Regions from separate parts of the Peribacillus sp. FSL P2-0133 genome, predicted to be linked through region 3. Evidence: riboswitches for the same ligand, from Rfam matches in the RefSeq annotation. Region 3 holds a riboswitch; each other region holds the start of a gene.
The links. Region 3 has a riboswitch for cyclic di-AMP ahead of MKY17_RS04620 (APC family permease). Riboswitches for the same ligand answer to the same signal wherever they lie in the genome.
Positions count from the first base shown of each region.

Region 1 (5,418 bases), 1.7 Mb from region 3:
TTTATAAAAAAAAATAGGTGGAGAAACTTATGCACAGAAATAAAGAACTATATTCCTTTTTATTGGGTGTGGCAGGACAATTAACTGAGGATTGGTACGCAACATTGAATAAGAACGATAAGGCGGGGGTTTATAGCTCAACCGATCTCAAAGTGATTAAAAAACTTAAGCGGCAAAATAATGAATTCCATTTACGTTTCTTTCAGGTCTTTGTTACAGAAGAGAGGGAATTCTTTAATTGGCTTGGTGATTGGATTGAAGATATCGGTCAGGATGAGCAGCATTTAAACACACCCATCTATTTTATATTGAGGGAGTTCTTTCGAACGCAAGAGCAATACCTGGATTATATTGACCGGTTTGTGGGATTGCATGGAGATAAATATACGCAGGAAGAAATAAATTCCTGGTATCGGATAGTGGTGAAGGTGTTCAGTGAAGTGATGGAGAGGTTTACGGAAGCGAATCATAGATATGCCAATAAAATCATGAAAGCCCAACAGGCAACGATCGATGAATTGAGCACGCCCATCATTTCCCTTAAAGATAACACGGCTTTGCTTCCCCTGATAGGCGATATTGACACGACTAGGGGCATGTCCTTGCTTGAAAACACATTACAAAAGTGCGCTGAAAAAAATGTCACAAGGCTTTTCATTGACCTATCGGGCGTTCATGCAATTGATGCTGCATCCGCTCACCAGCTGTCACAATTGATTGAATCCTTACATTTGATCGGTATTCAAACAACCCTTTCAGGACTTCGGCCGGAAATAGCCATGACTGCCGTTAAGCTTCATCTGCCTTTTGATAAAGTTACGATAAAGTCCACTCTTGCCCAAGCAATCAGTACGATAAAATAATACATACATATCCAGGGCATAGGGATGCTCATTATAAATATCATCGAGAAGACCTCCATATGGCGGTCTTCTCGCATGTATAAGTGATGCTGCATTCAAAATAGGTACAGGGCCCATAAAGCAAGAGCCGGAACCTGTTGGATTATTCAATATTGGCAAAGACGGCTAGATCTTCTTTATTGCCAACCACTAAAAGTATATCATTTTCATGGATATCCTGATCCGGTGAGGGGGCTATGATGATTTCTCCATTACTCACGATGGCAATGACGCTGATATTATATTTTGCCCGTAGATCAAGCTCCCTGAGGCTTTTTCCCTTCATGCTCATGGGGAGGATGATTTCCTCGATATTGTATTCTTTAGAGAGTTCTATATAGTTCAGCATGTTAGGGGACAGGAGTTGATTCGCGACCCGCTCCCCCATATCCCTCTCAGGATAGATGACCCAGTCGGCCCCGACTTTAGTGAGCACCTGACCGTGATTTTTATTAAGTGCTTTGGCAATGACCTTATCTACCCCAAGCTCTTTTAAAAGCAAGGTAGTTAAAATGCTCGATTGCATGTCATTTCCTATGGCTACGATGACACAATCGAAATTACGGATTCCGATTGATTTCAATGTCTCTTCTTCAGTCGTATCCGCCATGATAGCATGGGTAACGCTCAGTTCCGCATTCTCGACTCTTTCCTCGTTGACATCAATACCCAATACCTCTTGGCCAGCCGTATATAATCTATGGGCCACACTGGTTCCGAATCTGCCTAGACCGATCACGGCATATTGTCGTTTTCCCATCTTTTACACTCCTTCATTTATGTTTAACCAATCATGATTTTCCCTTTTGGACGTCGGAACGGATCTGGTTTGCGCCTCATAGCGATGGCAAAGGCCAAAGTCAAAGGACCCACACGGCCTGCAAACATCGTGAAAATGATGAGCATCCGGCCAACCGGTGATAATTCAGGGGTCAAACCCATTGAAAGTCCCACGGTGGCAAATGCGGAAGTGGCTTCAAATAAAATCATCAAGAAGTCACTTCCGCTTTCAGTGATGGTCAGCAGAATGGAGATGATTGAAACCATGAATACGCCAATGAATGTAACGGACAATGCTTTAAAGATCGTTTCACTCACAATGCGGTGCCGGAATAATACCACATCACCCTTTCCTTTAATCTGTGACCAAACCGTTCCGACAAGCGTTGCCAATGTAGTCGTTTTAATCCCGCCGCCAGTCGATCCGGGTGAAGCCCCGACGAACATCAAGAAAATGATGAGCAGTAATGTAGGCTGAGTTAAATCAGGGATATTCAGCGTATTGGAGCCTGCCGTCCTTGGTGATACCGATTGAAATAATGATGACAGCATTTTACCCATGAAAGATAAAGGCTGCAATGTCTTGGCATTGCCGAACTCGAATAAAAAGATTAAAATTGCGCCGGCAATCGTAAGTGCCAAGCTAGTCGTCAGAACAATCTTCGTATGTATGGATAAACGATGGGTATCACGGTATTCGTATATTTCATTCATCACGATAAAACCTATCCCGCCAAACGTGATGAGGAAGACGACCGTAAGGGTCACGAAGGGGTCCGATACATAAGGGGTCAAACTCTTGAATTCCCCCATTAAATCAAAGCCGGCATTATTGAAATTCGATATGGAATGAAAAAACCCGTAATAGATTGCTTTGCCGATTGGCATGTCAAAAGAAAAGCGAATCGATAGAATAAGGGCACCCATGCCCTCAATGATTGCCGTGAAAATTAAAAGCCGTTTCACTAACCTGACTACACCTGCCATGGATAGATTATTTAAGGATTCCTGCAAGAGTAACCTGCCTTTTAAAGAAATCTTTTTGCCTAAAAGGAAAAAGAAAAATGTCGCAAATGACATGAACCCTAAACCGCCTATCTGTATCAGTGTTAAGATGACCAACTCACCAAAAGTGGTGAAGGTCGTTCCTGTATCCACTACGACCAGTCCTGTTACACATGTAGCGGAAGTCGAGGTGAATAAAGCATCCAGAAAAGAAAGACCATTTCCATTTTCTGTGGAAATCGGCAGGGTTAATAAATAGGCCCCAATAAGTATCAGGATGGCAAAGCCTAGTACAAGTATCTTGGGCGGATCCAATAAATTTTTTTTCATTCTCAAATGATCATCCCTACCTAAAAAAATTGTGTGAAACTGTATGTGATTTTAATCATCAATCTGCTTTCAGAAATCTTTTTTTAAAGGCATAATAAAAAGACCAGCGAAAACAACGAACAGTTATTTTGCCACAAAAAGCGTGCAAATAAACTCCCGAAATAGGCGGTCTTATGACCTCCTTCGCTTTAGCCGACGAAGTTAGCTGACGGGTAGGATGGCGAAAGAGCTGATCTCATCCCTTCTGCAAGGCAGAATTAACCCCAATTGATTGGGTCCTCCGTACTCAATTCCCTTGAGTTTAGGCCGAAATGCATTAAATTGATAAACGTATTCTACTCCCAACATTTAGCAGTTGTAAACCCCTAAATCGTAAAAAAATATTTCTTTAACAAGACTGAAAATTTACGTTTCATTTACATTTTAAAAACGTATTGACAAATATTAGTTAGCACATTATGATAGGTTCGATTAATCCGATTATGATAACCAGCACCGATGTACTTTATTCAATACTTTCAAGCAGAAAACACTATTCGCCAATCAAAATTTGTAATATATATTATGTTTCTTTTGTAAATGATAAAGAAAAAAAGCATTGCATTCGTATTTAAAAATTCAACACATTTTATTAAAAAGGCGGGCAATTATGGAGAAGACGTTCAATAGATATGTTATTAATGCTACAGGCAAGGGTGGCCAGACATATTTAACACAATGCCAGGATAAAGATGCACTAAGGAAATGGATAGCCGATCATGAGGATCAAATCATCATGGATGAGTTAAGGATAACGGATAAGAAAAAGAATCCGTTTTTAAAATTGTTTTCCCTAAGGTAAATCAACTAAAATCCTAACATCATTAGGTATTCAATTATGAAATCCCTGTGCTCTATCCGGGAACGCTGAGCGAAAAATCCATATCTTGTTTTGCTTTTAAACTCATTTATTTTAAATGAGTTTTTTTGCTATGAGCATCTCTAAGAGCAGGTATTATTCCGTTGGTAATATAGGAGCGGAAGCCAAGATGTAATCAGATTTAAAGGTATGTTGATGGAACATGCCTTTGATCGTTCATTGTATGAATGTGCGCAATTGGCTGATGAAGTTCAAGATTTGAAAATGGATTTTCGCCATTTCTTCCGCCGTCTGCTCTTCACAATTCTCCAGCCACTCCTGTATCACCCCTAAAATCGCCGATGTCATGAAGGCGTGCATATACATGCGGAATGCTTCATCTTTAGCTGCTGGATGATGGCTGATCAAACGCTCTAATAGTACTTCACCGAATACGCGCTTTATTTTTTTTGCAAAAGAAGGATCGCCCTGATCACCAAGAATGGCCCTCAAAGCGTGGGCATGCTCACTGATGAATTGAAAAATCGCTATGAAGGGCGGGTAAAGCTGTTGTTGATGAAGAGCCATAAAAGCCTCTTTCGGCAAAATGGCAGTAATGCGAGTTTGAAGTTCATTTAACAATTCCTGCTGTAAGTGATCCATCAATTCATATTTATCTGTGTAATGCAAATAGAATGTGCCCCGATTAATGTTGGCGCGCTCTGCAATTTTCTTCACTGATACATGTGAGAACCCCTCTGCTTCAACGAGTGCAATGAAATGATATTGTATCTGCATTTTCGTCTTTTGTACCATATCCTCATGAATCGATGCCATGGAATGTCTCCTTCACTGAACATTTTTCCAAATGTGTTGATTGTATTAGACCAAATGCTGTCTTAGAATGATGATACACTCAACACCGTGTTAATTAAAGAGGGAGGATGTGTGTACATTGAAAAATGCGATTTCCATTGAAGGAATTGCCAAAGGTTTTCATCAGAAAAAGGTCATTCAGCCATTGAGCCTGAATATTGAAAAAAGCGGAATTTTTGGCTTGCTAGGTCCATCCGGATGCGGAAAGACGACCTTGATTAAAATGATTGTCGGATTGATTAAGCCCGATGCGGGTAAAGTCACAGTTCTGGATCATGAAGTGCCAAATGAAGCACTGTTAATGGATGTCGGCTATATGGCACAGTCCGATGCTTTATATACAGAACTGACGGGAGCTGAAAATCTCGAATTTTTTGCGAAGCTATACCGTTTTTCGAAAAAGGAACGAAGGGAACGCATTCAATATGCAGCTGAAATCGTACAGTTGACGAATGACTTGAATGTTCGGGTTGCGCATTATTCCGGGGGAATGAAACGCCGTCTGTCACTGGCGGTTGCACTCATCCAAAATCCGGCGATTCTCATTTTGGATGAACCGACAGTAGGAATAGACCCTTTGCTGAAACAATCAATTTGGCAGGAACTTGAGCGTTTAAGTAATGAAGATCATAAGACGATCATCATTACGACGCATGTAATGGATGAAGCGGAAAGATGCGATAAACT
Region 1 covers NZ_CP150254.1:5,038,075-5,043,492, reverse strand. Annotated here, with positions in the region: gene MKY17_RS24255 (STAS domain-containing protein) at 30-863, shown strand; gene MKY17_RS24250 (TrkA family potassium uptake protein) at 1,006-1,662, opposite strand; gene MKY17_RS24245 (TrkH family potassium uptake protein) at 1,686-3,017, opposite strand; cyclic di-AMP (ydaO/yuaA leader) riboswitch at 3,193-3,335, opposite strand; gene MKY17_RS24240 (hypothetical protein) at 3,667-3,858, shown strand; gene MKY17_RS24235 (TetR/AcrR family transcriptional regulator C-terminal domain-containing protein) at 4,093-4,692, opposite strand; gene MKY17_RS24230 (ABC transporter ATP-binding protein) at 4,811-5,418, shown strand, end outside.
Region 1: linked by a shared signal. The riboswitch ahead of MKY17_RS24245 (TrkH family potassium uptake protein) and the one ahead of MKY17_RS04620 (APC family permease) in region 3 are both predicted to bind cyclic di-AMP.

Region 2 (5,418 bases), 700 kb from region 3:
ATTGCACCATAATTTTGGATTCCCTTTTCAAAGGATATATCGGAATATTGATCAGGAAACAAAATGCTTTCGATGTGGAATTGTTACCTAGCTTCATATTGAACCGGATGGATTCAATCATCGCAAGCCTGCAGAACATGGAAGATCCATTATTGAAACAATTTCCCTTACCAGGATGCTCGATGCGGGATATGAGCCCAAAAGAGGAAATCCATTCGATCATCGTCAGGATGCTGGAAGTGGAAACACGTAAGGAAGAGGGAATGGAACCAAATAAGAATACGGAAGCTTTAAAGGCGATCCAGGAAGAGTTTTCAAAAGTTAGGCCAAGCCCCATCATCTTGGAAAGCCTTTTGTTGTTTTTGGAAAAAAATGAAAAAAGAAGTCCGTTGAGTTCAAAGCTTATCTTAATGATGAAGGATTATTTGTTGAATATATGAAGGCATTACTGAAAGGGGCGTATAGCCTCTTTTTTCATTTGTTAATGAGTTTTAAAAGCGGGGGTTTAGGAAAAGTACTAGTGATGGGAAGAAGACATTCTTTCAATTGTCAGCATTAACAACAAATTAGTGTGGGGATTAAATTTGAAGGGAAGGGCTTATGTGTTTTTTTTGTATATTCATCCCTTATTTCTGCAATTGTTTCCAAAATAAGATAAAATATATGATGAAATATCATTTTTTGCAGGAGGACCACATATGGTGTACCAGGTCAGATTGTTAAAGGGCATTTTAGAGCCTTATCGGAGTCGTTATCAGCTGCAAAATGCAGAGGCAGTCACAAAGCTTGGATTGAAATTACTATTTTTATATTTTCTTAGTCTTATAGTATTCGCCATTGGGGGTTATTTTGGCATTGGTTCAGAATCATTTTCCAAAGAAATCACGACGATGAGTGCCAATGAATTCGAAGCAGCAAAGTTGCTGATTTTGAGCGGCAATATAATAACAGGCATACTCGCCCCTTCCATATACATATTTTTAGCAGCTCTATTCTTTTGGATCGTTACTGATATCCCATATATAAAATTGGTCATCGTTCAAATGATTCTTTTTGGTTTGCAGTTAGTGGAAAAAATATTACTGATTCCTCTATTCGTTTTAATGGATATAGGCAGCGATGCCAATCCTTTTTCATTGGGGATCATCAGTCAGTATTTTCTCAGAAGTGATTATTTCATTCACTTTTTCAGCGAAATCACCATTTTTCAATTTCTTATTATTGCTCTGCAATATTTTTATTTAAAGGAATTTTCAGAACGAAATAATTATTTGGTCCTTTTAATGATTGTTCTATTCTATCTGGCCACATGGTTTGTTAAAGCCTTTTTAGCATACATCCAAGTAGGCGTATTTGTATAAGGCGGGTGAAAAGAATGAGCGGAAAATGGAAAATAGCAGCGGTCTCGATCGCGTCGATAGTGTTAATAACCGTTAACATATACCTTCTTGAAAAAAAAGAAAGCAAAGTGGAACGAACTGTTTTCGTTGAAAACTGGACAAAGGTAAAAAAAGATACAATTACGGATACTATTCAAACAAATGGGGTAATTAAACCTGTAGAAGAGTATGATATCTATTTCGATACCAAGAAAAATGATTTTAAGAAATTCCTTGTAAAAGAAGGCGATGCGATTACGGCTGGCACCTCGTTGTTTGAGTATACGACGACCGAACTTGATGCGCTAAAAGCGGATTTAGAAGCGGAGAAAACGGCAGCTGAGGGAGAAATTGCAGGGATTGAAGAATACATAGGCAAGTTGAGGTCTTATCAAGGGACTCTGACCAGTGATTCTGGAAAAGCGGCCATTGATGAATCGGTGGAAAAAAACTTGAGTATTGATTTAACAACAAGCTCGACGGATCTTATTAAAAGTAACATTGAGCAAGAAATGTACAAGCAGGAACTGGAAAAAAACAGTTTGAATGAAAAAGTGAAAATGCTTGACGCTAAATTAAGTTCAATTGAGGAGCAGTCCAATGCGATCGTGACGACGAGCGAGGGTGATGGTGTAGTTAAAAATATTAATAAAAACCTGAATAATCCCATCATATCCATTGTTTCTACAAATATGGCAATTGAAGGGTATTTCACCGAAGAGGAAATGAAAAAGGCTGATGTGGGCATGACTATAAAAGCAAGTTCCTCTGATTCAAAAAAGACATTGAAAGGAACGATAGGCCGTATCCATTCCTATCCAGCTGAAGAGCCGTCGTTAAAAAAAGATAACAGATTTCCATTTCAGGCTTTAATAGAACCGGAAGGCGAAGAAACGGAACCTTTATTGGTGGGATCCAAAGTGTATCTTACAGTAATAACCAATGAGAAAGCCGGTGTACCCTCCGTTCCCATAGAGGCGGTACATTACCAAAAACAGCCTTATATTTACAAATTGACTAAAAAAGGATATGTGGATAAACATTACATTACAAAAGGGCTTAAAGCAGAAGGAAAGCAAGAAATCATAAAGGGACCGTCGGTAGGTGACGTCATCCTGTTGAAGCCGGATGTGGCAGTGAAGAACCATTCTAATTTTATTACTCCGATTCAATTTGAAAAAGTGAAAGTTGCAACTTATAAAAAATTCACCTCTAGGGAAAAAGTAAGATATCTGTTACTTGGCATTTTGGAAAAATAACTGTTCCTTCAACAAGAGAGGTGATGTCAAATTATTTAGTAATTATATCAATATAACTTGTGTGATTGAAAAATGGGAAGAGTAATTATAGATAAAATAGCCATTAATACAGAATATTCAGACATATTTAAAGATTTTTTCTAGAACGGATGCGAATAAATATTTACAGATTATCATTTTTAGTATAATATTTTATTATAAGTTAACTCGCTTAATCTTATTCCAAGAACGGGGGACCCATTTTTGTGGATTTTATCCGCTAGGGGTGAATTCAGAAATGAAAGGGCTTTGTGTTTCCAATTCCTAACCCGACAGCTAACCTCGTCAGCGTCTTTAAGGGAACATGTGTGAATATTCACGCCAATAAGAAATCGACACATGAAGTGTCTTTTTTTTCGGCGTAAAGACAGAGTTTTTCAAAAAAAGAAAAATTACTTTCTTTTATTAGTATCTTGTTTCCCTTACCGAGACAAAAATGTTTTTGCATCAAAGACTTTATGGAAGGTGAGGAAAGTAAATGAAGAAATTCAAATTAAGTTTAGCTAGCCAAATTTTCATTGGTTTAATTTTAGGGATTATCGTTGGTGCCATTTTTTATGGTAGTGAGGCGGCCCAAAACTTTTTACAGCCATTCGGAGACATTTTCCTACGAATGATTAAAATGATTGTAGTACCAATCATTGTGTCAAGTCTTATCGTTGCAGTTGCAGGTGTAGGCGATTTAAAATCAGTAGGTAAACTTGGAGCTAAATCAATATCATACTTTGTTGTAGTAACTATGATAGCGATTGCTGTTGGTTTAATTTCAGCGAATATCATCCAGCCTGGTGTTGGTGTAAATATGGACAAGCTAGAACAAACTGATATTTCTACCTATGTTGATACAGCAGAAACTAAGCAACATGAATCGTTCGTAGATACAATCGTAAACATTGTGCCATCCAATCCAGTTAAAGCCATGGTAGAAGGCGATATGCTAGCGATCATTTTCTTCTCCGTGTTGTTTGGACTTAGTATTGCGGCCATCGGTGAAAAGGGTAAACCAGTATTCCGTTTCTTCCAAGGTGTAGCTGAAGGAATGTTCTACCTAACTAACATGGTCATGAAATTCGCTCCTATCGGTGTATTTGCACTAATCGGTGTGACGATCTCCAAGTTCGGTTTGGAATCTTTAATTCCGCTAGGAAAGTTAGCGCTTTCTGTATACGGAACAATGATTTTCTTTGTAATAGTCATTCTTGGTCTTATTGCGAAATTTGTCGGATTCAATATCTTTACTTTGATTAAACTTCTAAAAGAAGAATTGATTCTTGCTTTCTCTACTGCAAGTTCAGAAGCGGTTCTTCCGAAAATCATGGAAAAAATGGAGAAAGCGGGATGTCCGAAACATATTGCTACATTTGTTATTCCGACTGGATACTCCTTTAACCTTGATGGTTCTACATTATACCAAGCATTAGCAGCTATCTTCATCGCTCAAATGTACGGAATCGATTTAAGCGCGTATGAACAAATTACGCTAATGCTAGTGTTAATGATCACGTCCAAAGGGATTGCCGGTGTACCGGGTGTATCTTTCGTAGTTCTTTTAGCGACATTGGGAACTGTCGGTATTCCTATTGAAGGTCTAGCATTTATTGCCGGTATCGACCGTATTCTTGATATGGGACGTACAGTAGTAAACGTTATCGGTAATTCACTTGCAGCTATCGTCATCTCTAAATGGGAAGGTCAATTCAACCCTCCTTCCAAAAAAGAATTAGAGCAAGTTTCTTAATATAAAAAATCCAGAGTGAAATGTCACTCTGGATTTTTTTTTTTTGAATTAAAAATGCGCTTTCTCTTCCGATTGACGATCCAGAAGCTGCAATCGGAAGAGAAAGCGTTGACATCATCGTTTTCATGGAATAATTCACTATGGTAGAAGCTCTCGATGGATGTAAACCCTGTATCCTTCATTCGAGTCGAGTAGGGATATGGAGGTAACTGTTTCTTGAAGCGTCTTTCCGGATAATCAAAATATACCCAAGCTCATAAAGCCTTGCATTTTGTTTACCTCCACACCGAATCATTTCCTCTTGTTCCCAGAAGTTTAGATGATTTTCGTTTTTATCAAGGTCATGTGTTGCATCGCCAAGGATAAAGGGTATGTCCCCGTTATATTCATGGCTATTTTTTCGGCTTCACTAAGCATGTCAGGAGATAGATTGATTCCCGTTATATTATGGAATCCTTTTTTATATAGTGCGAAGGTAGTTCTTCCTGTACCGCATCCATATCAAGGATTGCATTATCCTGATATAAACATTTTTCGAATGCATATTTTTCTGATTGCCATAGACCTAATCTTTTAGTTGCATCAGGGGAAGCGTTCCTGTGAAAAGAATAAATGATAAAAGCTTTTTTAACTTTATCCATGATCAATTCCTCAAATTCGATATTTTTTACTGTAATAGGGATGTTTATTTGGGTTAATATGGATTTTGTGTTTCGCATTATTTACACGATGCTGATGATGATTAATATTGAGGGCTATATAACTTACGTGAAAACCCAAAAGTTTGATAAAATAACATTATTGATTGAAAGCTCGGAGGGGGTCAGGTTATGAAGAATGATAGCAATGATATCTTATATATGTATATGCAGGCTTCCGAAAGGTTTGTCCTTTTTAATGGACTCAATTTTCGTGAATTCGTCTATTCGCTGCCATATACCCTGGATTCCATCTTATTATTGAAACATCAATTCGATGGTGGGGAATACAATTTGAATGTCCT
Region 2 covers NZ_CP150254.1:261,736-267,153, forward strand. Annotated here, with positions in the region: gene MKY17_RS01375 (TetR/AcrR family transcriptional regulator) at 1-440, shown strand, start outside; gene MKY17_RS01380 (hypothetical protein) at 699-1,361, shown strand; gene MKY17_RS01385 (efflux RND transporter periplasmic adaptor subunit) at 1,376-2,638, shown strand; cyclic di-AMP (ydaO/yuaA leader) riboswitch at 2,837-2,983, shown strand; gene MKY17_RS01390 (cation:dicarboxylase symporter family transporter) at 3,156-4,415, shown strand; partial or broken gene MKY17_RS01395 (hypothetical protein) at 4,731-4,866, opposite strand; gene MKY17_RS01400 (hypothetical protein) at 4,856-5,056, opposite strand; gene MKY17_RS01405 (hypothetical protein) at 5,246-5,418, shown strand, end outside.
Region 2: linked by a shared signal. The riboswitch ahead of MKY17_RS01390 (cation:dicarboxylase symporter family transporter) and the one ahead of MKY17_RS04620 (APC family permease) in region 3 are both predicted to bind cyclic di-AMP.

Region 3 (5,418 bases):
AATTTTGCAAGATTTCACTTTTTAAGGCCGATGGTAATTTATATGGGGTTTGCCCTCGCGGTAAAAATCATTTGGGAACACAGCGATTATGCTAAGAAAACCCTTTCTATTTTCATCGCCGTTCAAATTATTGTCTTAATGGGCTTCAATGAAGAAATCACTCATAATAAAAAACCTTCTTTTAAAGAGTTCTATTCAGAAAGCCTTTTTCAGGAAATAAAAGATCATATTGACCTTCCGCAGGAAGAATATCGTGTTGCCAGCATTGGGCTGCATCCCGCAATTGCTCAATTTAATGGATTTTACACGCTAGATAGCTATAACAATTTCTATCCGCTTACTTACAAACATCAATTTCGTCAAATAATTGAAAACGAATTGGCTAAGAATAAAAACATCAGAATCTACTTTGATGAATGGGGAGGACGTTGTTACCTATTTACCGATGAGCTTGGGAAGCATTATATGTTCAAGAAAAGCTCGAAGAAAGAGCTGGAAAATTTAGACCTTAATATGGATGCGTTTAAAGGATTAGGTGGCAAGTATATATTTTCTGCCCTACCAATCAAGAACGCGAAGGAAAACGGATTGGTACTAGATAGGAGTTTCACGAAAAAAGGAAGCGTGTGGAAAATTTATTTATACAGAGTCATGTGAAAAGGGGGGAATAGAGTGAATTCACCGATACTAACGATTGTTGTACCTTGTTATAACGAAGAAAGCGTATTGCAGGATACCATTACCCAACTTTGTGGATTGGTGAGGGGGTTAGTCGAAGAAAACGTTGTTTCTGGTCAAAGTAAAATTCTACTGGTTGATGATGGAAGTAAAGATCAAACATGGAAGATCATTTATAAGGAAACGATTAATAATGAACTTGTTCGTGGGCTAAAGCTTTCCCGGAATGCAGGACATCAAAATGCACTTCTGGCAGGATTGTTTACAGCCAAAGAAGCCTCGGATTGTGTGATTTCCATTGATGCAGATTTACAGGATGATATTCAAGTCATCCCTGAATTCATTCGAAAATTCAATGAAGGGTGTGAAATTGTATACGGTGTCCGCCAGAAAAGGGATCTTGATTCATTTTTTAAACGAACATCTGCAACTGGTTTTTATAAAATGATGAACAAGATGGGGGTTAACCTTGTCTATAATCATGCCGATTTCCGGCTAATGAGTAAGAGGGCGATCGCGGAGTTGGAACGATTTGATGAAACGAATCTTTTTTTACGGGGGATCGTACCGCTCATTGGGTTTAAGACGGACTCTGTTTATTATGACCGAAAAGAAAGATTGGCTGGGGAAACGAAATATCCATTTAAGAAGATGGTTGCTTTTGCGCTTGATGGCATTACTTCTTTTTCAGTTACACCGATTCGGCTTGTATTATGGCTAGGATGTCTTTCCTTTTTCATTAGCTTACTCTTTGGGTCTTACTTTTTATGGTTAAAGTTTTATGGGCAGACCGAAACTGGATGGACCTCATTAATCACCTCCATATGGTTGATCGGTGGACTACAGTTGATTGCTGTCGGCTTGATTGGGGAATATATCGGTAAAATCTATAATGAATCCAAACGCCGGCCTAAATATATAGTTGATCTGGATCTATTTAATCCGCTCGATTTAAAAAAACGGGAGCAACTAGACAATGAACGGAACAGTATTGAAAAACTATCTAAAACACACTAACTCCTTTATCCGCTTTTTATTGGTTGGGATAGTCAATACAGCGCTTGGACTTTCCATCATGCTTTTTCTCATGAATGTTCTTGAATTCTCTTACTGGGTCTCCACCTTTATCGGTAATGGTACGGGAGCTGTAACGAGTTTTCTTTTGAACAGAACTTTTACTTTTAAAAGCGATATAGAATGGCGGAGAGGAGTTGCACGTTTCTTTTGCGTCATCCTGATTTGTTATTCCGCCGCATATTCTTTAGGCCAAGCTATTGCAGAATCAATGGAAGGATCCGTTCATTTACCCATACAACAAAATGTGGCTGTGCTGATAGGAGCAATTTTTTACACAGTTCTTAACTATATTGGCCAGAAATATTTTGTCTTTAAAAAAAGCAATTTGAGACCAATTCAAGAAGGAAGGAACTAATTAGGGTGGATCAGTGGGATAATGCCCCCGGTTGTACGAATAAAGGGGAATCGAAAAGCGAAAATCAATGCAAGTTTAATGATTCAAGCTGGGGGCAGATTGTTACTATTCGTCCTTCACGATCTCCATGTGGCGATCATTTTTTCCTTTTTCTGACCATCTTTTGTTCATTGACTCCTTGATTTTTTTCTTTTTAGACGTTTACTTACCTTCTTTCCTCCCTTCGAACCATGTGTTTGCATGACTTATGTTATATACGTCAAGAACAAAACTACACCTACAAAGATTATTCTATTAATGTGCAAAATTTTCATTTACTTTTTCATTTCACGGGAGTATGATAATCAACAGTTTCATATTTCTAAATCGCTTAAACCTTATGGTGCGGGGGACCCGTTATTGGGATTGTTACTACAATCCAAGGGGTGAATCCTTTCAAGGTAGGGCTACTCTTAGGTCCGAATCCGACAGCTAACCTCGTAAGCGTTATATGAGAAGGAAGGTGGAGCTTGTTAGACAAAAAAATTAATGTCTACAGGTCTATTTAGCTATGACTTGTAGGCATTTTTCTATTTCGTCTTGTTTTTTGCTACAGCTGGGTAACATAAAATTATAAATTAAATATGGTGGTGAATTCTTGATGTTATCTTCTATAAAGAGGTTCTTGATTGGGAGACCTTTAAAATCAAATGCACTTGGTGAACAAAAGCTTAACAAAACAAAGGCTTTGGCGATTTTATCTTCTGATGCTTTGTCTTCGGTTGCTTATGGACCGGAGCAAATATTAATCGTCCTTATCACGGTCGGTGCTGCGGCATTCTGGTATTCCATCCCTATCGCGATTGGGGTATTGATCCTGTTAACTGCTTTGATTTTGTCCTATAGACAAATAATTTTCGCTTATCCACATGGCGGGGGGGCCTATGTGGTTTCAAAAAACAATTTAGGTGTCAATCCAGGGTTGATAGCTGGAGGATCCTTATTGGTGGATTATATATTAACTGTCGCTGTAAGTGTTTCTGCAGGTACGGATGCCATCACGTCCGCTTTTCCTGGCCTGCATTCATATAATGTCATCATAGCCATCATTTTCGTCATTCTGCTTACAATCCTGAACCTTCGGGGGGTTACGGAGTCGGCCTCTGTTTTGGCCTATCCGGTGTACCTATTCGTTTTAGCATTGTTCATCTTGATTGGTGTCGGGATTTACAAGATTTTGACGGGTGGGGTTTCACCGGAATTGCACACGTCCATCGGGACTCCGGTAGCGGGCATCAGTTTATTTATACTGCTAAGAGCATTCGCATCAGGAAGCTCCGCATTGACAGGAGTCGAAGCGATTTCCAATGCAATCCCGAACTTTAAAGATCCAGCCCCGAATAATGCTGCGAAAACTTTAATAGCCATGGGTTCCTTACTAGCAGTATTATTTTCGGGAATCGTATACTTGGCCTATTATTTAAGCATTGTTCCAAGCGCGGAGGTAACGGTCGTCTCCCAGATTGCTGAAGAGATCTTTGGACGGAATTTCATGTATTTCTTCATTCAAGGTACGACTGCATTGATCTTGATACTGGCAGCCAATACTGGCTATTCGGCTTTCCCTCTGCTTGCGGTAAATCTTGCGAAGGATAAATTCATTCCACGGGCGTTTACGATAAGAGGGGACCGATTGGGGTATTCTAATGGAATTATCATACTGGGACTTGCATCGATCATCTTAATAGTCGCATTTGAAGGACATACAGAAAATCTCATTCCGCTTTATGCGGTAGGGGTATTCATTCCATTTACGTTGTCCCAGACCGGGATGATTGTTAAATGGATTCGCGAAAAGCCAAAAGGCTGGATGATGAAATTAACCATTAATTCAATTGGTGCCATGATTAGCTTTATCGTCACGATGATATTCTTTTTAACCAAATTTACTCAGGTTTGGCCTGTTTTGATTTTTTTACCTATCATCATTTTAATTTTTCATCGAATTAGAAAGCATTATGAAGCAGTTGGTGACCAACTAAGGATTACAACATGTGAGCCGATCTTACCAATTGAAGGAAATATCATCATTGTACCCGTGGCGGGTATAACTCACGTGGTTGAGAACTCTTTAAATTATGCAAAATCTCTATCAGCAAATCAGGTTATTGCCGTATATGTTGCTTTTGAAAGAGAAGATGAAAAGAAATTCGTGGAAAAATGGAAAAAATGGCAACCAGATGTAAGACTCGTTACACTGAATTCTTATTACAGAAGTATCATTCAGCCACTAACTAAATTTGTGGATACGGTTGAACATAAGGCTAGTGAAGCCAATTATAAAGTTACGGTGATTATCCCCCAATTCATTCCAAAGAAGGGCTGGCACAATATACTTCATAACCAATCAAGTTTACTGATTCGCGCCTACTTACTTTATAGAAGAAATGTGGTTGTTACGACTGTGCCATATCATTTGAAGAAGTAAGTTTCATTATCTAAGAAAAGAAGCAAACCTACATAAGGTTTGCTTTTTTTATAATCTTTTTAAAAAAGACAGCAGTAACTTACGCTGCCGATATTTGAGTATGAACATTCATTACCAACTCATAAATTCACAGTAACTATGAGGCCCGTACAATAAAAAGGATTTGCAGTAAGATGTGGGGATACTTCCTCTTTTAAAGCTTTAATTAATGTTAATATAAAACTTTCTCCATCATCATTATCCGTACGACGGCTGTTTAGGAAAGTGATTATTTCAAAGTCGCTGATGATTCGGAAATGGACATGCAACATCATCAACATGGTGGCTAGCATCAATCAGTATCATTAAAAAGGGCTGCGTCTGCAGCCCTTTTTGTGTTGAACACTACTTTAGGGGAAACACTTCATAAAATTACCAAGGGTCAATTCAAATAATGCGAACATATTAAGAAGACAAAATGAAATTTACTGCTTAGTTTGAACTTACATATATGGGGGTTGTAAATGGATATATTATTAGCTCTCTTGCCGGCATTATTCTGGGGAAGCATCGTTTTATTTAATGTGAAACTCGGGGGTGGACCCTATAGTCAAACACTAGGTACAACGATTGGCGCCTTGATTTTTTCAATTGGTGTTTATATTTTCGCAGATATTAAATTGTCACTCCTGGTGTTTGGAGTCGGAGTCGTATCTGGATTGTTTTGGGCTGTTGGACAAGCTAATCAGCTTAAGAGCATTGATTTAATGGGAGTTTCCAAAACCATGCCAATATCAACAGGATTGCAGCTCATTTCAACCACCTTATTCGGGGTCATAGTTTTTAATGAATGGTCTACAAT
Region 3 covers NZ_CP150254.1:966,037-971,454, forward strand. Annotated here, with positions in the region: gene MKY17_RS04605 (DUF6044 family protein) at 1-657, shown strand, start outside; gene MKY17_RS04610 (glycosyltransferase family 2 protein) at 673-1,695, shown strand; gene MKY17_RS04615 (GtrA family protein) at 1,655-2,110, shown strand; cyclic di-AMP (ydaO/yuaA leader) riboswitch at 2,468-2,612, shown strand; gene MKY17_RS04620 (APC family permease) at 2,751-4,577, shown strand; gene MKY17_RS04625 (RhaT/GlcU family sugar-proton symporter) at 5,081-5,418, shown strand, end outside.